One region of the Thermoanaerobacterium sp. RBIITD genome, then DNA from elsewhere that is predicted to be linked to it. Evidence: predicted binding sites of a transcription regulator. Region 1 holds the regulator's gene; each other region holds the start of a gene.
What was found. The regulator HrcA, encoded in region 1, represses chaperone genes, less so after heat shock. The targets are predictions, from matches to a motif close to ATTAGCACTCANNNNNNNTGAGTGCTAAT.
Positions count from the first base shown of each region.

Region 2: a site for HrcA is predicted at 3,980-4,008, ahead of CPG45_RS06935 (nucleotidyltransferase family protein). Genes of this name have one in related genera too.
Region 3: a site for HrcA is predicted at 4,804-4,832, ahead of groES (co-chaperone GroES). Genes of this name have one in related genera too.

Region 1 covers NZ_LT906662.1:3,029,616-3,037,360, forward strand. The annotation lists gene CPG45_RS14690 (LTA synthase family protein) at 1-38, shown strand, start outside; gene CPG45_RS14695 (glycosyltransferase family 4 protein) at 45-1,178, shown strand; gene CPG45_RS14700 (hypothetical protein) at 1,175-1,435, shown strand; gene lepA (translation elongation factor 4) at 1,480-3,297, shown strand; gene hemW (radical SAM family heme chaperone HemW) at 3,290-4,420, shown strand; gene hrcA (heat-inducible transcriptional repressor HrcA) at 4,516-5,550, shown strand; gene grpE (nucleotide exchange factor GrpE) at 5,622-6,215, shown strand; gene dnaK (molecular chaperone DnaK) at 6,242-7,745, shown strand, end outside.
Region 2 covers NZ_LT906662.1:1,486,095-1,493,839, reverse strand. The annotation lists gene CPG45_RS06950 (pseudouridine synthase) at 1-569, shown strand, start outside; gene CPG45_RS06945 (glycoside hydrolase family protein) at 586-1,608, opposite strand; gene CPG45_RS06940 (glycosyltransferase family 4 protein) at 1,637-2,809, opposite strand; gene CPG45_RS06935 (nucleotidyltransferase family protein) at 2,824-3,858, opposite strand; gene CPG45_RS06930 (1,2-beta-oligomannan phosphorylase) at 4,129-5,022, opposite strand; gene CPG45_RS06925 (hypothetical protein) at 5,035-5,145, opposite strand; gene ymfI (elongation factor P 5-aminopentanone reductase) at 5,347-6,084, opposite strand; gene CPG45_RS06915 (hypothetical protein) at 6,255-6,434, opposite strand; tRNA gene CPG45_RS06910 (tRNA-Gly) at 6,715-6,789, opposite strand; tRNA gene CPG45_RS06905 (tRNA-Asn) at 6,813-6,887, opposite strand; rRNA gene rrf (5S ribosomal RNA) at 6,897-7,005, opposite strand; rRNA gene CPG45_RS06895 (23S ribosomal RNA) at 7,282-7,745, opposite strand, start outside.
Region 3 covers NZ_LT906662.1:550,884-558,628, reverse strand. The annotation lists gene CPG45_RS02705 (ABC transporter ATP-binding protein) at 1-537, shown strand, start outside; gene CPG45_RS02700 (hypothetical protein) at 615-1,127, shown strand; gene CPG45_RS02695 (S8 family peptidase) at 1,174-2,415, opposite strand; gene CPG45_RS02690 (hypothetical protein) at 2,713-2,898, shown strand; gene CPG45_RS02680 (hypothetical protein) at 3,530-4,654, shown strand; gene groES (co-chaperone GroES) at 4,853-5,137, shown strand; gene groL (chaperonin GroEL) at 5,152-6,780, shown strand; purine riboswitch at 6,917-7,014, shown strand; gene guaB (IMP dehydrogenase) at 7,109-7,745, shown strand, end outside.

The DNA.
Region 1 (7,745 bases):
TTGATGAATTAGAACATGATAATGAGGAAAAAGGATGATTTAAAATGGAGAAGATTAAAGTAATGCATATAATAAGAAGAGCGGAGGGCGGCATGAAAAAGCATTTATTATCAATATTAAATAACCTTGATAAAAATAAGTATGAAGTAGCAGTAGGATGTAATTTTGATGTTAATACTGTAAATAATTTAAAAGAAAATGGAATTAAGGTATTTGACATCGATATTTGCGATGGATTGAACCCTTCGAAGGACCTAAAGTCAATCATAAAATTAAGGGAAATTATAAAAGAATTTAAACCAGAAATAATTCATTTTCACGGTTCAAAAGCGTCTCTTGTAGGTAGAATAGCATGTATTGGACTGAATTTAAAAATAGTAATTACAATACATAATTTTCCTGATTATTATAATATGAATTTATTGAAAAAAAATATCTACCTGTTTTTAAATAGATACTTAAATAAACGAACATCTAAAATTATTACAGTTTCTAATGCTTTAAAAAATGAAATAGAAGGGGTTGAGGCCGTAAACCCGAATAAAATAAAAACCATATATAACTGTGTAGATATATCTTCATACAAAGGCAATCCATCATTGGATTTAAGGAAAGAATACAATATCGATTCTAATACTTTGATAATTGGATGTATATCAAGACTTATACCATCAAAAGGAGTTCAAGACCTAATAAATGCATTGGCATTAATTAAAAATGAAATTAATCTTTTTGTTTTCATAGCGGGTGACGGACCATATCTTGAAGATTTAAAAAGCATGATAAAAGATATGAAACTTGATAATATAGAATTTTTGGGATATAGGGATGACATACCAGACTTTTTAAGAAACATAGACATTTTTGTTTTGCCATCATATAGTGAAGGTTTTGGGCTTTCTGTTGCTGAAGCAATGTTTTTAGAAAAACCAGTTATTGCAACAGATGTTGGGGGAATACCTGAAATTATAAAGAATAATGTAAATGGGTTAATTGTTAAGCCAGGTAAACCACAAGAATTAGCTGTTGCTATAAAAAAACTTGCAAGCGATGAAAGAATGAGGAAAGAATTTTCTCTAAAAGGCAAAGAATATGTTATAAATAATTTTTCACGGGAAAAAATGTTAAATGAGATCGACTTTATATATGATAGCCTTAGGAGGAAAATAAAAACTTGAGCAGAGTAGAAAAAAAAAGAAAAAAACTTAATAGAAGAAGACTTTTATACATATGTATTTTTGCCTATATCATATTTATTATATCATGCTTATTTGCCGTAAATTTTGCATTTAATACGTTAAGTACAGGTGAAGTAAAACAAACGCTTTTTAAAATGAGTTATAAAAGAAATATCATTTATTTTACTGTTTTTGGTGAAGAGAAGTATGTATCATTAAAAGGCGTCTTTGATATTTTCAAATCCCTTTATAACTGATTTCTTTATGTTATAATAATATTATGTTAAAGAGGAGGTTTGAAATGTCGAAGGGTAAAAAGAAGAACATAAGAAATTTTTGCATTATTGCACATATTGACCATGGTAAATCAACATTAGCAGATAGATTAATTGAGAAGACTGGAGTATTGACTGAAAGAGAGATGGAAGAACAGGTTCTTGATAGTATGGACCTTGAGCGTGAGAGAGGAATAACTATTAAACTTCAGCCTGTGAGGCTAATATATAAAGCTAAAAATGGCCAAGAGTATGAATTAAACCTTATCGATACACCTGGGCATGTCGATTTTACTTATGAAGTATCAAGAAGTATTGCTGCATGTGAAGGGGCATTGCTTGTTGTTGATGCTACACAGGGTATAGAGGCACAGACATTAGCAAATGTATATCTTGCGTTAGAACATGACTTAGAAATAGTTCCTGTGATAAATAAAATAGACCTTCCATCAGCGGATCCTGATTTTGTTAAGAAAGAAATTGAAGATGTTATAGGCATTGATACAGAAGAAGCAATACTTACGTCGGCAAAAGAGGGAATAGGAATTGATGATGTCCTTGAAGCCATAGTAAAAAAGATACCGGAACCCTCAGGTGATCCGGATATGCCACTTAAGGCATTGATATTCGATTCATATTATGATAATTATAAAGGTGCAATTAGCTTTGTAAGGATATTTGACGGTTCTGTAAAACAAGGCGACAAAATAAAAATGATGTCGTCAGGTAAAGAATTTGAGGTAACAGAAGTTGGTATCTTTAGACCAAATTTAAGTTCTGTTGATATTCTCAATGCAGGTGATGTAGGATATATAGCTGCTAGTATAAAAAATGTAAGTGATACAAGGGTTGGCGATACAATTACGAATGCCGAAAATCCTGCATCAGAACCATTACCTGGATATAAAAAGGTTACACCAATGGTTTATTGCGGAATATATCCTGCAGAAGGTGAAGATTATGAGAACTTGAAGGATGCACTTTTAAAACTGCAATTAAATGATGCATCACTTACTTTTGAACCGGATACATCGGCAGCCCTTGGCTTTGGGTTTAGATGTGGTTTCTTAGGTTTATTGCATATGGATATAGTGCAGGAAAGGCTTGAAAGAGAGTATAATTTAAATCTTGTTACAACAGCACCTGGCGTTATATACAAAGTATATAAGACAAATGGTGAAATATTAGAACTTGACAATCCTGCTAATTTGCCTGAACAAACTGAAATTGATCATATAGAAGAACCGATAATCGATGCTACGATTATGTCTCCGACTGACTATGTTGGACCAATTATGGAATTATGCCAAGATAGAAGAGGCATATATAAAGGTATGGATTATCTTGAACCTACGAGGGTTTTGATAAAATATGACATGCCATTAAATGAAATTATATACGACTTTTTTGATGCGCTTAAATCAAGAACAAAGGGATATGCTTCATTGGATTATGAGCTTAAAGGGTATAAAGCATCAGACCTAGTAAAACTTGATATACTTATAAATGGTGAAATGGTTGATGCTCTTTCAATGATAGTTCATAAGGATAAAGCATATGAAAGAGCAAGAAAGATGACAGAGAAATTAAAAGAAAGCATACCAAGGCACCTTTTTGAAATTCCCATTCAGGCAGCCATAGGTTCTAAGATAATAGCGAGGGAAACTGTAAAAGCTTTAAGAAAGAACGTCCTTGCGAAATGCTATGGTGGCGATATAACGAGGAAAAAGAAGCTCTTAGAAAAGCAAAAAGAAGGTAAAAAGCGTATGAGGCAGATTGGCAAGGTTGAAATACCTCAAGAGGCATTTATGTCAATATTAAAGCTCGATGATGACAATGGTTAGTTCGGGAATATATATTCATATACCATTTTGTAAAAAGAAATGTTACTATTGCGATTTTAATTCATATGCCGGCCAAGACAAGATTTTTGAAATATATAAAGAAACTATAATAAGGGAAATAGAAAATAGAAAAGATTCTTTAAGGGGACCATTTTCTTCAATATACATAGGAGGAGGTACACCCAACATACTTCCTCCAGAGTATATAGAGGAAATATTAAATGTGGTATATAAATATTATAACATTAGCAAAGATGCTGAAATATCAATTGAATTAAATCCGGGATTAATAGATGAAAATAAGCTTAAAATATATAGAAGATGTCATATAAATAGGGTAAGTATAGGACTTCAGGCATGGCAAGACAATTTACTAAAGAAAATTGGGAGATTGCATACAATTAATGAATTCATTGATAATTATAAACTTACAGAGGAATACTTTGATAATATAAATATAGATCTCATGTATGCTCTTCCAGAGCAGACATTTGATGATTGGAAAGAGACATTATTAAATACAATAGAATTAAAACCTACTCATATTTCTTGCTATGGGTTAATTCTTGAAGAAGGCACCCTGTTTTATAGACTTTTTAAAAGTAAAAAAATAATGTTACATGATGATGAATATGAAATGATGCTTTTTCACTATGCGATAAGTTTTTTAAAGCAAAATGGCTATACCCATTATGAAATATCAAATTATTCTTTACCGGGTTATGAATGTAGACATAATATATTGTATTGGAAGGCTTTACACTATATCGGTTTTGGTCCCGGTGCATATTCATATATAGGTGATATGCGTAAAGGAAATGTAAAAGATATTAAAACATACATTGAAATGATAAATAAAGATGGCTTTGCATTTGATGATATAGATGCACTTGATATAAAAGACAAAATGGCAGAATTTATGTTTTTAGGTCTTAGAATGATGAAAGGTGTATGTGATAAAGACTTTATTATGAGATTTGGAAAAAGCATGTTTACTGTATATAAAGATTCAATAGAAAAAAATATTGAATTAAATCTTTTAGAAAGAGAAGGGGATACCATACATTTAACTCAAAAGGGTATAGACATTTCTAATAATGTATTTGAGGATTTTTTACTTTAAAAGTATTGACAAATATCCACAATAGTGGTATTTTTAAATCGTGAATTAGCACTCTCTTAATAAGAGTGCTAATAATAGAATTTGGGGTGGTGAATATGCCGTTAGATGATAGGAAGAGAAAAATTTTAGAGGCGATTATTAATGACTATATTTTGACGGCAGAACCAATTGGATCGAGGACTATTGCAAAGCGCTATAATCTTGGTATAAGTCCTGCTACTATAAGAAACGAAATGGCTGATTTAGAAGAAATGGGCTATCTTGAACAGCCACATACATCAGCAGGAAGAGTACCATCTGATAAAGGATATAGATTTTACGTTAATAATATAATAGAGCATTATTTGAATGAAAGATATAATAATAAATTTAATATTTTTAATGAAATGTTTGCGGAAATTGATGAAATAGTTAAAAAGTATGCGCGAATTTTATCAAACATGACAAATCATACTATTGTTGTGAAAATGCCAAAGATCAACGAAAACACTATAAAAAGAGTACAGATTATGCCTGTGGATTCTAATAAAATCATACTTCTTGTCATAACAGAGTCCGGTATAATCAAGAATTATCTTATCAATTTAAAAGAAAATATAGATGGTAGTCTTTTTGAGTTTTTAAATAACCTTATAAATAATAAGGTTACCGGCAAACGTGAAAAAGAAGTAAATAATGATTTAAAGAATGAGATTAAAAGGGAATCGGGTAATGCAAAAAGCATCATAGATGAAATTACAGAAACAATAATAAATGGACTTAAGCAAATGGACGAAACCGAATTGTATTCTGAGGGAACTTCCAATATATTAAATTTCCCTGAGTACAGAGACCTTATAAAAGCTAGGATGTTTTTTGACCTTATTGAAAATAAAGAAATAATGAATACAATTTTGGAGCCTGATGATGATTTGATTGATGTAACAATAGGCAGCGAAAATAAGTTTGAAGAAATGAAAGATCTTAGCATTATAAAATCCACGTATAAGATAAATGGTGAGACTGTTGGTACTTTCGGCATTATAGGACCTACTAGGATGAATTATAAGAAATTGATTAATGAGATAAATACTATGTCTAAGGAACTATCAAGAGTATTATCATATATATATAAAGATGATAAGAGGTGAAATCTGTGGAAAACGAGAAAGATACAATAAAGCAAGAAAATAATGAAGAAGATTTAAGTACAAATACACCTGTGCAAGATGAAAATATATCAAATATAATAATTAATGACGCTGAAGAAGATGACAAACAAAGAGATTTTGATAAGCAAAACGAAGAAAAAGATTTAAAAAAAGAGGAAGAAAAAGAAAATAGCATAAGTGAAGGAGAAATTGAAGAATTGAAGAAAATCCTTAAACGAAAAGAGGAAGAGGCCAATGAATACTTGGCACTCGCACAAAGGCTTAAAGCGGAATTTGAAAATTACCGGAAGAGAACAGAAAAAGAAAAGGGTGATCTCGTAGAATATGGCAAGGAAAAGGTGCTAACTCAAATACTTCCTGTGATTGATAATTTCGAAAGAGCACTAGCAAGCCAAGCAAGTGATAGCACATCTTTTAAAGAGGGTGTTGAGCTTATATACAGGCAATTCAAGGATGTGTTAGAAAAGACAGGTGTCAAGGAAATAGATGCCTTGGGCCAAATTTTTGATCCATATAAGCATCATGCAGTAATGCAAGAGGAAGTTGAAGGCAAAAAAGAAAATGAAATCATTGAAGTTTTGCAAAAAGGATATACATTTAATAATAAAGTAATAAGACCAAGTATGGTTAAAGTAGCAAAATAAAGTTACTATAATAGGAGGAAAAGATTATGGGAAAAATTATTGGTATTGATCTTGGAACAACTTTTTCATGTGTTGCAGTTATGGAAGGTGGGCAACCTACAGTTATTCCAAACTCTGAAGGTGCTCGTACAACGCCATCTGTTGTTGCATTTACAAAGGATGGTGAAAGATTAGTAGGTCAAGTAGCAAAAAGACAAGCTATTACAAACCCTGAAAAGACTGTTATGTCAATAAAAAGACATATGGGATCAGATTATCGTGTAACGATTGATGGCAAAAGTTACACTCCACAAGAGATTTCTGCAATGATCTTACAGAAATTAAAAGCAGATGCAGAAGCATATCTTGGAGAAAAGGTAACTGAAGCCGTTATAACAGTACCAGCGTATTTTAATGATAGCCAAAGACAGGCAACAAAGGATGCCGGAAGAATTGCGGGACTTGATGTTAAAAGAATTATAAATGAACCAACTGCAGCATCTTTGGCGTACGGCCTCGATAAACAAGGCAATCAAAAAATAATGGTATATGACCTTGGTGGTGGTACATTTGATGTATCAATACTTGAAATAGGTGATGGAGTATTTGAGGTTCTTGCAACAAGCGGAAATAACCACCTTGGTGGTGATGACTTTGACCAGAGAATAATGGATTGGCTTGCAGATAATTTCAAAAAAGAATATGGAATTGATTTGAGAAATGATAAAATGGCGATGCAGAGGCTTAAGGATGCAGCTGAAAAAGCAAAAATCGAGCTTTCTTCGGCGACAACTGCCAACATAAATTTACCATTTATAACAGCAGATGCCACAGGCCCAAAACATATAGATGTTAACCTTACAAGGGCAAAGTTTGAAGAGCTTATAACAGATCTCGTTGAGTCAACTGTAGAACCTGTAAACCGTGCTTTAAGTGATGCTAAGTTGAAACCATCAGATATTGATAAGGTACTTTTAGTTGGTGGATCTACAAGAGTTCCATTTGTACAAGAGACTGTGAAAAGGATAATGGGAAAAGAACCACATAAAGGAATTAACCCTGATGAATGTGTTGCAATTGGTGCTGCAATACAAGGTGGTGTTCTTGGCGGTGAAGTAAAAGACGTCCTATTACTAGATGTTACACCATTATCGCTTGGTATTGAGACACTAGGTGGTGTATTTACGAAATTGATAGATAGAAACACGACAATACCGACAAAGAAGAGTCAAATTTTCTCTACAGCTGCGGATGGACAGACGTCAGTTGAGATTCATGTCTTACAAGGTGAAAGGCCAATGGCCCGTGACAATAAAACACTTGGAAGATTTACATTAACAGGTATTCCACCAGCACCAAGAGGTGTACCACAAATAGAGGTAACATTTGATATTGACGCAAATGGTATTGTCCATGTATCTGCAAAAGATTTAGGTACAGGTAAATCACAGAATATAACTATTACTTCATCTACAAATCTCAGTAACGATGAGATTGAAAGAATGATGAATGAAGCAAAACAGCATGAAAAAGAAGATAAAAAGAGGAAAG
Region 2 (7,745 bases), 1.5 Mb from region 1:
TTGAAGATAAACCGATCGTTTATAAAGAGTACATTTATATAATGTTGAACAAGCCAAAGGGTGTTGTAAGCGCTACATATGACCCGGTTGAAAAGACAGTCATTGATTTATTATCAGAAGAATTAAAAGCTCGTAAAGTTTTCCCCGTCGGAAGGCTTGATAAGGATACTGAAGGACTTCTCCTTCTTACTAACGATGGGCAACTCGCACATAGATTATTATCACCCAAAAAGGATGTTTTTAAAAAATATTATGCTGAAGTATCTGGTTATGTAGATGAAGATGACATGCAGACATTTAATGAAGGTATAGTCCTCGATGATGGCTATAAAACACTTCCCGCAAAACTTGAAATACTATCATCTGGTGGTACATCGAAAGTTTATGTATATATAAAAGAAGGTAAATATCATCAGGTGAAGAGAATGTTTGAAACATTAGGAGATAAAGTTATATATCTAAAAAGACTTTCTATGGGCAGCCTTTATCTCGATAAAAATTTAAAAACTGGTGAATGGAGAGAATTAAATGATGATGAAATAGATTTATTGAAAAAAATTGTTTATTAATGCGTCTTGAATTCTCTCATATTGTCACACAATGTGAAATTATTATTGAGGTGATGCTTTCGGCACCTTGATTTAAATTTACACCATTTTTTGTTATTGCATCATAGCATCCACCACTTATGTCGTCATACAAGCTAATCCCTTTGGAATTTTTACCGTAATACCATTCATTACAATCTATCGCTCTTTTTTTGTATTTTTCGTTATTTATTATTTTGTACGCTTCTAAATACATTAAAGCCATACCATATGCCTCTACAGGTTGCTCATCATATTCTGCGACTTCATGGCCTTTTTTATACCATCCATTACAGCCTATAGCTTTAAAATATCCATGCCTAAAACATATGGAATCTAAAAAGTCCAAACTTTCAATAGCAACATCAAGTATTTTTCTATTTTCTATAATAGAATAAGATTTTAATAATGATAATGGAATGATTCCATTATCATATGAAATAATATCTTCATACCATTTCCAATCGCTGCTTGAATGAATTTCATACTCATTTAAAATATCGTTAACCAATTTATTAATATACTTTAATACTTGTTCCTTATTCCATATTGTACCATATTTATAAATATAATATAGGCCAATAAGGGTATATGCTTTTCCCCTTATGTAACACAAATCATTAATATTCTTTAATGCTCTATCGATCATCAATATTGCTGCAGTTTTTATGTTATCCGGTATCGCAGCTTTTAATAAATAGCTTGCTGCCCATAAGCATCTTCCAAAGCAGTCCTCGGAAATTGATTCGTCTTTGAATGTTCTATTATAGTTCATAAAATTTCTAAAATATCCATTATTAGATTGTGCATATAAGAGAAACGATACATATTTTATTATAAGTTTTAAATATTTCTCATCTTTATACTTCTCATACAACATTGTCGCTGCAATTATAGCTCTTGAATTATCATCTGTTGTATATCCATGGTTTGGATCAGGTATAGAACCAATTGAGTGCTGCATTATACCAGTATCATCTGTAAGAGTAAAAATATATTGAAAAAGCTTATTAGTTGCCATATGATTCCCCCTGACATAAATGAATATGTTATACCGCCCTTTCGTCCGAATTTACTTCTTCTAAAGTTCTAAAGAACATTTCTACATATTCAAGTGCAACATTATTCCACATCATTGTTTCACCATAAATCTTTATCTTTTCCTCCATTATCCTCTTCTTATCAGGATTATTTATTACAAATTCTATGCATTTTGCAAGTGAATCAGAATCACGAAATTCTGCCAATAGCCCTTTGCCATCGCTTAGAACTTCTTCTGCATATTTATATGGTGTTGATATTATGAGTTTTCCGAGGCCTGCAGCATATGCTAATGTACCACTTACAGCTTGTTCTTTGCCAAGATACGGAGTCATATATATATCAGATAGCTTTAAATATTCTACAATCTCCCTTTTTGTTAAATATTTATTTATAAATTTTACATTGTCGCTTAAATTAAGCCTATTTATAATACTTATGAGTTTATTTCTATATTCTTCACCATGGAGCTTTATGATATTTGGATGTGTCTGACCAAGTATTAAATACAATATATTAGGATATTCATTCTTTACTTTCGCAATTGCTTCTATAGCGTATTCTAATCCCTTTCCTGGACTAATAAGTCCAAATGTACTTATTATATATTTCCCATCATATCCGTATTTTCTTTTCAGACTTTCTTTTGAAATTACTGGTATATTAGGAACGCCATGTGGTAAAACATCTATTTTTTTATCATCTACATTATATATTTCATTTAATAGTGGAATTGTATTTTTCGCCATTGTTATAATTCTAAGGCTTCTCTGACATAATTCCTTCAAGATGTACTTTTGCTTATCTAAGGGATTCGACAATACCGTGTGAAGTGTAACTACATATGGGATTTTTAAATATTTTATTAAATCTAAAATATATTCACCCCATTCACCACCATATATTCCGTATTCATGTTCTATAACAAGCAAATCTATATTTGATTTATTTAATTTATCTGCCAATTTTATATAACTATCCCTATCATTTTGTTGAAGTTCAAATATTACATCATTATCATATTTGTATTCTTGATCACTTATAGCAATCACGTGTGGTGCATTGATAATTTTAATTTTCTTAAGCTCATTTATTAGATCCTGTGTAAATGTAGCAATTCCACATTCTCTTGGTGGATATGTGCTTAAAAATGCAATATTTATTTTTTTATTTGTTTTCATATTTATCACTCCTATCAACTTACAGCATAGTCATCAATATTATTTGTATAAACTGTATCTACAATTTTCCGCATACTTTCAATTATGCTATTTGAAGCCACAACTGCATTTATCAAATTAACACCTTTATTTATTTTTACATTATCCCACAACACACTATGTCTAATTATGCTGTTGCAACCTATTTGTGAATTGTCTCCGATAACAGAATATGGTCCTATTTGTGCCTTTGTTCCTATTTTAACGTTACGGCCTATGTAAACAGGCCCAATTATCTTAACAGAAGGATTGATATTTATATTTTTGTTTTTAATAAAATCTATTTTCGGGTTTACAAATTTACAATTACCTTTAAAGATATCATTGTGAACCTTTTTATATTTTTCAATAGTTCCTATATCTATCCAGTATCCATCATACTTATATGCTGCCATATAATAACCTTTAGATAGTATTTTAGGATATGTTTCCCTCTCAATTGATACAACCGAATCTTTGGGTATTTCATCTAATAGCTTTGGCTCAAACACATAAATTCCAGCATTTATCCATTTAGATGTTGTTTCATATGGCTTAGGTTTCTCTTTAAATGCCTTTATATATCCATCGTCATCAAACTCAATAACCCCATATTGTGATGGATCTTTTACTTCTGTCATAGCAATAGTTGCTAAAGCCTTTTTTGCCTTATGATAATTTACGAGCTCTTTTATATTTAAGTCGCTTACAATATCTGAATTAAGGACAACGAAAGTGTCGTCAAAAAATCTTTCGGCATTTTTTATTGCACCACCTGTACCAAGCGGTATATCTTCTTCTATATAGTCTATTTTTATGCCAAGATTTTCACCATTGCCGAAATAATTTTTAATATAATTTGATTTGTAGCACGTGCTTATTACGACCTCGCATATTCCATGACGTTTTAGATTCAAAATTGTAGACTCTAATAGAGGTCTCCCCATTATGGGTACCATAGGTTTTGGAAGATGATTCGTTAATGGCCTTAGCCTGGTACCTAATCCCCCTGCTAGCAATAAAGCTTTCATTCGAACTCCTCCTTTATTAAGTTTTTTATTTTATTAAAAAATTTGTCGTTAGTATATTGTTAGTTTATTGTAGAATGTTAAACCATGTGAAAAATATGATAGTATTGCATTTTCCGCTGATATTAGCACTCTATGTTAATGGCTGCTAACACTCTTATTATAATCCATATTATTCCTTATGTCAAGAAGTATTATTTTTATGAAAATGTTTTATTAATAAGTAGAAAAAAGATAATAAATAGACCATTATATGATCTATTGGTTTTAAAATTAATCAAACTTAATATCATTTATATTCAACACTGCAACACCTATTACAGTATCTGCACCACCATAGTAAACATATATATTATCGTCTTTTATGGCATTGCCGCAACTAAATACAACATTTGATATATAGCCATTCTTTTCCCATTCTAATTCAGGCTCTAAAATCGGCTCTTTCTGCCTCGCTAAGACTTTAGAAGGATCATTCGTATCGAGTAATGCCGCTCCTAGCCTATAAACATTATTGTCGTCTGCAGCGTGGTAGATTAAAAACCAACCATCTTTTACCTTTATCGGCGGCCCTGCTACACCAACTCTCGCGCTTTCCCATGTGCCTTTAATAGGCTTAATAACAGGTTTGTGACCATACCAGTTTTTTAAATCATTAGAAAAGGCTATCCAAATATCAGGATATCTTCTATGAAACATTACATAATTACCATGAATCTTCTCAGGAAATAGTGTTGCATCTTTATTTGGCTCATCGAGGACAACACCTTTCCTTTCCCAATTAATTAAATTTTTTGATGTAGCTAAGCATATCCTATAATCGTCTTTTGTCCTATCGCCAAAACCCGTATACATCATATAGTAGGTATCGTCTATCTTTACAATTCTTGGGTCTTCGCATCCTCTCAATTCTTGTTCAACGTCATTGCTTAAAACCGGTTTATCAAGCCTCATAAAATTGATACCATCTTTGCTGACAGCATAACCAAGCCTTGAAATATATCTTCCATACTTCATGTGTGGCCCTAAATCTGTAGCCCTGTAGATAAGATGAAATAATCCATTATCATATATTGCAGAGCAATTGAATACTGCTTTTCTTTCCCATTCATGCTCCTTTATTGGTTTCAGTATAGGTTGATCGCTCAATCTTTTTAGCTTTATCAAAATATCCGCTCCTTAAAACGATATTTTATCTTTTTCTATTACTGCAACTCCAATATGAGTATCGTCACCACCATAATATACATAATATTTTTCATTTACTTCAATTGCGCTACAGCTAGATATTACATTCTAGTATTCTTCTATGAAGCAAAACATATTTACCGTTTATTCGCTTAATCATAAATAATATTCCTTTCTATAGCCAAAATGCAATAACTTTATTGGCTTTTTATTTCTTCATCATTTATTAAATTTTTTTCCTAAATGATAGTTGAAGATTTTATATTTATAATTAAAGTAATTTAAGTTAAATTATATAAATACCTATATAAAACCACCATCAATTGTAAGAACCTGTCCTGTTATAAATGAAGCCTCATCCGACAGTAAAAATGATACAGCTTTTGCTATTTCAATAGGAGTGCCGAGTCTTCCAAGTGATGTCTTTGATACTAAATCTTCTTTTACATCCGATGATAAATATTTATTCATATCAGTGTCAACGACACCTGGTGCTATACAGTTAATCCGAATATTAGAAGGTCCTAATTCTTTTGCAAGTGCTTTTGTAAAAGATATTATGCCACCTTTTGCCGCGGAATAATGTACTTCACATGATGCTCCACGTATTCCCCAAATTGATGAAATATTTACGATAACGCCGGATTTTTTTGATAGCATATATTTTAACGCACTTTGTGTACAATTAAATAAACCTTTTAGGTTTGTATCTATCATAGCGTCCCAGTCGTCTACAGTTATGTCCATAAAAGGCTTGATCTGTGCAATACCAGCATTATTAACTAAATAATCGATACGGCCAAAACTATTGTATATAGTTTCCATCATTTGATCTACTTGTTTTCTGTCCTTTATATCTGCTTTAAATATGTCTGCGTAGCCATAATTCTCTTTTATATAATTTTTTAAGTCATTTGCGCTTTTATAATCACTTTTATAATGGATTGCAATACATCCACCTAATTTTGCTAATTCTTTACATATTGCACTTCCTATCCCACCAGATCCGCCTGTTACAACTATAACTTTGCCATTAAGCATAATAACATCCTTTCAAAAATATACCGTCAAAAATATATTATGGCGAAATTATAATAAACATAAGTCTTTTTTATATTTATTATCTATAAATTGATTATATAAACATAAAGAAAAATTTCAAGGGTATATAAAAAATATGGCATGGAAAATAACCAAACCAACAAATAAAATCATTTTTTAACTGCCTCAACGGTATTTTTTGTCGTACTGTATAATCCAGATGCACCAAGGCCTAACTCTGTACATAGTAGAATACCCTTTAATATTTCGCCAGGTGACATATATAAAATGCAAAGGGCGATCCCAAAAATATTTGATATTAGTGCCGAATATTTTTTTTTGTAGGCCAATTTGCTTAACCACTTCTACAAAAAGTCTGATTATGATATCAACAATTCCATTTGGGTTAACTGTTACTTTTACGAATTCATTCTTCATTGTTGAAGGACCAATAATGAGACTGCCATAATTCCTCAATATTGTATCTTGCATAGACAGCAAACTTGTTCCATCGAGTGCTTTCCACATATATTCGACATCTGCTTTTCTATGTATAAATCCTACTAATTAATCAAAAATACTGCTTTATATTAAAAAAGATTTCGATTGCTCGAAACCTTTATCTCTATATGGAGCGGATGACGGGATTCGAACCCGCGGTCCTCGGCTTGGGAAGCCGATGCTCTACCACTGAGCCACATCCGCAAATATTCTTTTATATAATAAAATGGCTCCTCAGGTAGGGCTCGAACCTACAGCCTACCGGTTAACAGCCGGTTGCTCCACCATTGAGCTACTGAGGACTATTTTAAATCCGGCAGCGACCTACTCTCCCGCAATAGCAGTACCATCGGCGCTGGAGGGCTTCACTTCCGTGTTCGGTATGGGAACGGGTTTTTAACCTCCGCTATTGCCACCGGATATCTTCTGTTCATTTCTTTGCATATATGTTGATTCTTCTCTTAGAAAATATTATTTCCGTTCGCAAATTGTGTTTTCTATATACTTTCGGCTCACTTCGTTTGTTCGGCTAAAGCCGTCTATGCGTTGTGACGTCTTTTGACGCCTCACTGCACTTCGTTCGCCGAGTATATTACGAAAACGCAATTAATCGCTCTCTCCAATAATATTTTCTTCTTTGGATTCTTCACATATATGCTTTTTCTAAATGAACTTTGAATACTGCACAATGCTTCTTTGGTCAAGTCCTCGACTTATTAGTACCGGTCAGCTCAAAGTATTTCTACTCTTACACCTCCGGCCTATCTACCTCGTCTTCTTCAAGGTGTCTTACTCCCTTTCGGTTTGGGAAATCTTATCTTGAGGTGGGTTTCACGCTTAGATGCTTTCAGCGTTTATCCCTTCCGAACTTGGCTACCCAGCTGTGCGTACGGCTACGCAACTGGTACACCATCGGTTCGTCCACCCCGGTCCTCTCGTACTAAGGGCAGCCCCTCTCAAATTTCCTACGCCCGCGACGGATAGGGACCGAACTGTCTCACGACGTTCTGAACCCAGCTCGCGTACCGCTTTAATGGGCGAACAGCCCAACCCTTGGGACCTACTTCAGCCCCAGGATGCGATGAGCCGACATCGAGGTGCCAAACCTCCCCGTCGATGTGGACTCTTGGGGGAGATCAGCCTGTTATCCCCAGGGTAGC
Region 3 (7,745 bases), 920 kb from region 1:
TTTCAAAACCCATTGCTAGGAACTGCACCATCTATGACAATTGAGGAAAATTTATCTATTGCATATTCAAAATGTTACGGCTTGAGTCTAAAAATGGGACTTAATAAGAGAAACAGGGATTTATTTAGAGATAAATTAGCACAACTTGGATTAGGACTTGAAAATAGGCTTAAAACAAAAGTTGGGCTTTTATCAGGTGGTCAAAGACAAGCACTTACACTTTTGATGGCGACATTAGCAAAACCGAAACTTTTACTTCTCGATGAACATACGGCGGCCCTCGACCCAAGAACAGCTAATATAATAAATGACCTTACAAATAAAATTATTGAGGAAAATAAGCTTACAACATTAATGGTTACACATAACTTAGAACATGCTTTAGAATTCGGAAATAGGCTAATAATGATGCATCAAGGGAAAATTGTACTTGATTTAAAGGAAGAAAAGAAAAATATGACTGTGCAAAAACTTCTGAGAATGTTTAATGAAGTGAACGGTAGTGAATTTGTAGATGACAGGGCAATGCTGGCATAAAGTATATTCTCACACACATTTCCTGAATTGAATATAATGATTTAAGGTTACTTTTATCAGGGAATGAGGTGTTTTAATTGGCTGATATAAAAGGTTATAAAGGAGAAATAGATATTGAGAGGCTTATTGAAGCATTTGCAACATTGTTAAGAGAAACTGACGGTGATATACAGCCAATATTTATAGCGAAGTTTATTTTATTTCTGTTTCTTATAATACTTGTGAATGATACTAAAGTATCAGCCGTAGCACTTAATGCACTTGTAGCGGCATCTGATGTTGTTTCATTTTTCCCTGCTATATATGGAATTTATTCTGCTAAATCTATAACACTGTCAGAGCCACAGGAGAATATTCCTCATATGATATTCCCACCACCGCAAGGTATTTCTAAAGAAGCCTTTTTTGGTCTTGCAATATTTGCTATATTGACATTGCTTGGTTTTTCTAATCTACAATATCTATACGCTATATATGCAGCACTCACATATACTTTTATACCTGCTGCAACAGCAAATTTAATAAAGGGGCTTCCGGTACCGAATATTTTGGATGTAGATGTAAAAGAGCCAGAACCTGATAATATTTAATTAAATAATGATGTACATCAAAAAGTAAATGAGGGCTTTTAAGCCCTCAAACTTTTTTTAAGGCTTCTTCTATATTTATCATACCATATCCTTGTGAATAATAACTGTAGTGATCTACATTAATAGATGTTGATTTAAGAATATTTTTTATCTGATAATTTGTGAGGTTTGGATTTTTCTCAAGAAGAAGTGCAGCTGCACCAGCGACAATAGGGGTTGCCATTGATGTACCAGATGCAGTTCTGTATGCGCTGTTCAGCAAGATCTTGTCATCCGCACCAACTGGTACGTTGCCTGATGCTGTTGAAACTATTTTCACACCAGGTGCTACGACATCGGGTTTATATAAAAAAGCTGATCCTCTTCCAGAAAAATTTGCTATCGCATCATCACTGACATCGATGGTTCGCTTATCATCAACGGCACCTACTGTTATAACATTTCTACTTGTACCTGGCGATGTTATTGAATTTATAGCTGGACCTGAATTACCTGCTGCGACAGTAACGACAAGACAATGTTTCCACAGTTTCTCAACACCTTTTACAAGTGGATCTAGAAAAGGAGGAAGTGTTGGAGTTTCACCGATTGATAACGAAACTATTCTTATATTATATTTTTCCTTATTATCCAAAATCCACTGCATTCCTGTTAAAATATCCGAAGATGAACCGCTTCCTTTTGAATCTAATACTTTAACAGAGACTATATTTGCTTCGGGTGCAACGCCTTTATATTTACCACCTGATGTATATCCATTTCCGGCCGCATCACCTGCAACATGTGTGCCATGACCATTATCATCATAAGGATTCTTTTTACCATTTACGATATCATGAAAGGCTATTATTCTGTCATTTGGTTTTCTAAAATCTGGATGGGGATATATTCCCGTATCAAGAAAAGCGATTGTAATACCCTTTCCAGTATAACCTTGGCTGTTCACTTCATGGGATTTTATCTCTTGTGTTGCAATATTTAATTGCATTTTAACTGTTGAGTCTTCTGCAATAAATTTGATACCGCGGTTTAAAGCGATATTATTGAGTTTATTACAAGGTATGTTTACAGCCCAGCCATTTATGATGGGTAACTCATATTTTATAGATCCTCCTATGTTTTCCAAACTTTTCTTAAGTAATTCGTATGGCATTTTTGAGTAAATAATTGCACTTATACATTCACTTCTATAAATAGTTGCTTTTTTTAATAATCGAGTATCTATTTTTCCTTTTGAGTAGAGATTTTTAAGTGCACCTGAAAATAATAACGCAGTAAAAATATCCATGAGTTAAAACCTCCTTTCTTATATCAGAATATGTATAATATAATTTTTTGTTAGTTTTTAAAATAATAAAGTGTCACAAATATTATTGACTTCATATTATGTATTAGGTCAAAAAAGACCTGACATAAAATTATGCGAAAGGGGGATATTAATATGCCCACAGAAAAAGGTGCAGCATGGTGTGGCAGTTGGATTTGGATCATTATAATAATACTAATAATCTTCTTATTTGTACCAGGTTTTATAGTTGAAGAGCCAAAGGCTTGAAATCTTTAAATAATAAAAAGGAGGATCATTATGGCAGGTACAAGTTCAGTATTTGGTGAAAGCAATTTGCTGTTCTTCTTCTTAATACTCGTTGTATTAATGGGCAGCGGTTGTTTTGGCGGCAACTGGTCAATGGAAACATTGCTATTCTTCTTCGTATTACTTGTAATAGTCATGGATGGCGGAATGGGATTATTCCTAAATCAGGTCAAATAAATAAAATGGTCCTATCTTTTGGTAGGACCATTTTATTATTCAATAAAAATAGTCATAACTATATATTAAAAATAATCAAATATCAATACATTAAGCTCATGAATATACTGAATTAAAATAAAATATTGGAGCTGATTTTATGACTATTACAGGTAATTCCCTGATGTTTTTCTTTGTCATCCTTACGGTCATAATGGATGTTAAATTTGAGTTCGAAGATTTGCTGTTTTTCTTCGTACTATTAGTCGCTTTACAACAAGATAAACCACGTAAAAAAGCAAGAAGATTTTTATGGTCTTTAGTAACGATGAATTTTGAGTAACACAATTAATTAAAATACGTATAATGTATTAGGTCGATGAGGCCAAATAATAAAGGAGGGTTTTAATATGCCAGAAGGAAAAGGTGGAGCTTGGTGTGGCGGATCCTGGATATGGATTATAATAATAATAATCATCATTTTCCTGTTTATACCGGGAATATTTGTAGTAGACAAATAATATAACCTTTCTTTAATAAACGCGACCAGAACTGTATAGGGTATTAGCAAAATTTATGGGGGCAGGTGATAATAAACCTGTCCCATACATATATTAAAATGAAGTTAATTTTAAAAGCAGGGGGTTTTATTTTGAATAAGGAAAAGCTTATAAAGATACTGATAATCGAACTTTTCATAATCTTTTTTGTAAGATTCCAGTTATTTGATGAACTAAGCATAGAAAATAAAAAATTACTTGATAAAGGAAAAGAAGATGATGAAAACTATGGCAAGAATCAAAACGAAGAGAAAAAAGGTGAGGGAACTTCAGATAAAGGAGAAAATGACGAAAACGAGAATAAGTTTGACATTTTTCAGATAATCGAAAAAGGAAAAAATTTTATGGGAAGTGTTAAACCATATGTAAACAGAAAGGAACAGTACTACATAGATATATTTACAAAAATAGCAGAGATCGTAGAATGTCATAGGCAATTAGTCGAATTTCAAAACCAAGATGCAGATACCCAAGAGGACGACAATTTTGACCAAATTGGAATCTTAAAAGCCGTAAAACCATATATGAAGGAAGATAAACAGGTAATAATAGATAAATTTATAAAACTCCATGAAGGAATACAAAATCTAAATGAAAAAATGAAAAAATATGATAACGAAAATAATAAGAATAATATGATAGATAAAATTCTGGATATATTTGAAGCAGTGAAACCCATAATACCAGATGATAAACAGGACATGGCAGAGAAGATAATAAAGAACATAAAGCTTGTTGAGGCATTGAACAAAGCAGAAAACATAATGAACTCTAAGAATAATAAAGATAAAAATGAACAACAGAATATAAACAAAGAAACAGATAAAAATAACATGGCAACATTGACATCAAAAAAAGAATTAATTAAAGGAAAAGACAATTTAGAGCGTATAAACACACCGTCAAATACTGCAGATGATGAAAACAAAAAAGGAACTAATAAAGATGATGAAAAAGAAATAGGGATAAATAATAAAGATAATACAATAGATAATAGCCAAAATAATGACGTTGAAGCCAATAACATTCCTTTAGGTTTATCACCACAACAATCTGCTGTTGTGGATAACCTAAAATCAATGCTTACAAAAGAGCAACAGCAGTTTATGTATAATATGATAAATTATTTAAAGCAACAAGGAACAAATAATAATGTAGATAAAGAAAAAAATGACGAGAAGACAATTAAAAATGATGATTTAGATGCAGGAAATTAAAACCTGCATTTTTTTACGTAAATCATAAATTAACGGTATAATTAAAAGATATATGGATAAAATCTTAAATAATTGCTCAAAATAAGTAAAAATGAAGCAAAATAAGATTTGCTATGTTCTTACAATTAAACTAATATAAAAGTGTAATAATTAGCACTCACAATTAACGAGTGCTAACAACAATTGAGGAGGGATATTATGAGATTAAAACCACTTGGTGACAGAGTTGTCGTAAAAGCTACAGAGGCTGAAGAAGTTACAAAAGGCGGAATTGTATTACCAGGTACCGCAAAGGAGAAGCCTCAACAAGGAGAAGTTCTTGCAGTCGGCTCGGGAGAATACATAGATGGTAAAAAGGTCGAGCTGGAAGTAAAAGTTGGAGATAAGGTTATATTCTCTAAGTATGCTGGTACAGAGGTTAAATTAGATGGACAGGAATATTTGCTCTTGAGGCAGAGCGATATATTAGCAATAGTAGAATAAGGAGGTAGAAAAAGATGGCAAAACAGATAAAATACGGTGAAGAAGCAAGAAGGGCCCTTGAAAGAGGTGTCAATGCAGTTGCGAATACAGTCAAAGTGACATTAGGACCAAGAGGTCGTAATGTAGTTCTTGATAAAAAATATGGTTCACCTACGATTACAAATGATGGTGTAACAATTGCAAGAGAAGTGGAATTAGAAGATCCATTTGAAAATCAAGGTGCACAACTTTTAAAAGAAGTTGCTACAAAGACAAATGATGTTGCTGGTGATGGTACTACAACAGCTACAGTATTAGCACAAGCTATGGTTTTAGAAGGATTAAGGAACCTAGCTGCTGGTGCAAATCCAATGCTTCTAAGACGCGGCATGGCAAAGGCTGTTGATGCGGCTGTTGAAGGCCTAAAAAGGATATCTAAACAAGTTGAAGGAAAAGATTCAATAGCACATGTTGCTTCAATTTCTGCTGCTGATGAAGAAATAGGCAATTTGATTGCTGAAGCAATGGAGAAAGTAGGAAAAGACGGAGTTATAACAGTAGAAGAGTCAAAGACAATGGGAACAACCCTTGATGTTGTTGAAGGTATGCAGTTCGACAGAGGTTATGTATCACCATATATGGTAACAGATACAGAAAAAATGGAAGCAGTTCTTGATGATCCAGTAATACTTATTACAGATAAAAAATTATCAAATATCCAAGATTTACTGCCATTGCTTGAACAAGTTGTACAACAAGGTAAAAAACTTCTTATTATAGCAGATGATGTCGAAGGTGAAGCACTTGCAACGCTTGTTGTGAATAAATTAAGAGGTACATTTACATGTGTTGCAGTAAAAGCACCTGGCTTTGGCGACAGACGTAAAGAGATGTTACAAGATATAGCTATTCTTACAGGTGGACAGGTAATCTCAGAAGAACTCGGATTTGACCTTAAAGAAACAAAGATTGAGATGCTTGGACGTGCAAGACAGGTTAAAGTTACAAAAGAAAATACAACTATTGTCGACGGTGCTGGTAATTCCGCTGACATTAAGAATAGAGTAAATCAGATTAAAGTTCAAATAGAAGAGACGACATCTGATTATGATAGAGAAAAATTACAAGAAAGACTTGCAAAGCTTTCAGGTGGCGTTGCGGTAATTCAAGCTGGTGCTGCAACAGAAACGGAGTTAAAAGAAAAGAAACATAGAATAGAAGATGCACTTTCAGCAACAAGAGCAGCTGTTGAAGAAGGTATTGTACCGGGTGGCGGTACTGCATTACTCGACGTCATACCTGATGTTCAAAAAGTTGTTGATTCATTAGAAGGCGATTTTAAGACAGGTGCTCAAATAGTATTAAGAGCTCTTGAAGAACCAGTAAGACAGATTGCTTCAAATGCTGGTGTTGAAGGTTCTGTGATTATTGAAAAAATAAAAGCTTCAAATGATGTAACATTTGGCTATGATGCATACAAAGAAGAATTTGTAGATATGTTTAAAGCAGGAATTGTTGACCCAACAAAGGTTACAAGGTCAGCATTACAAAATGCAGCATCTGTTGCATCAATGATTCTTACAACAGAAGCAGTTGTTGCAGATATACCTGAAAAGAATCCACCTGCACCAGCAGCACCTGGCGCTGGAATGGATATGATGTAAAAAAATAACCGGGATTATCCCGGTTATTTTTTTACATCAGCACTTTTGAACAAATGATAAAAATATTCATCTGTTTTTCAGTGTGAAGCATCTTATGGTTGACATAGACATATAAATCTGTTATATTGATTTATAATTTAATAGATAAATGATACCGCATATAATCCGGTGAATTGGCACTGGAGTATCTACAAAGAGCCATAACTCTTTACTATGGGGAATTATTGTCGTACTCTTTTTTGCCTGAACAATAATTCTTTATGTTCAGGTTTTATTATTTATTATGTATTTAAAGGAAATAATATTATAATAATGAAAGGAGATAAATATGGGAGATAAATTTGCAAAAGAAGGATTAACATTTGATGACGTGCTTTTAATACCAGCAAAGTCTGATGTATTGCCAAAGGAGGTAGACGTAAAAACACGTCTTACAAAAAAAATAAAATTAAATATACCATTAATTAGTGCCGGAATGGACACGGTTACAGAATCAAAGCTTGCAATAGCGATAGCTCGCGAAGGCGGCATAGGCATAATTCATAAAAATATGTCAATTGAAAAACAGGCTTTAGAAGTTGATAGGGTGAAAAGATCTGAACATGGTGTTATAACAAACCCTTTTCATCTAACACCGGAACACAAAATACAAGATGCTGTCGAGCTGATGGAAAGGTACAGAATCTCTGGTGTACCTATAACTAAAAATAATAAACTCGTAGGAATAATTACAAACAGGGATATTAGATTTGAAAATAATTTGGAAAGACCTATAAAAGAGGTAATGACAAAGGACAATCTTGTGACAGCACCTGTAGGTACTACCCTTGATGAAGCATTAGAAATACTCAAAAAGCATAAGATTGAAAAACTTCCGCTTGTTGATAAAGACAATAATTTAATGGGATTAATCACAATAAAAGATATCGAAAAAGCTGTAGAATATCCTAACTCGGCAAAAGACG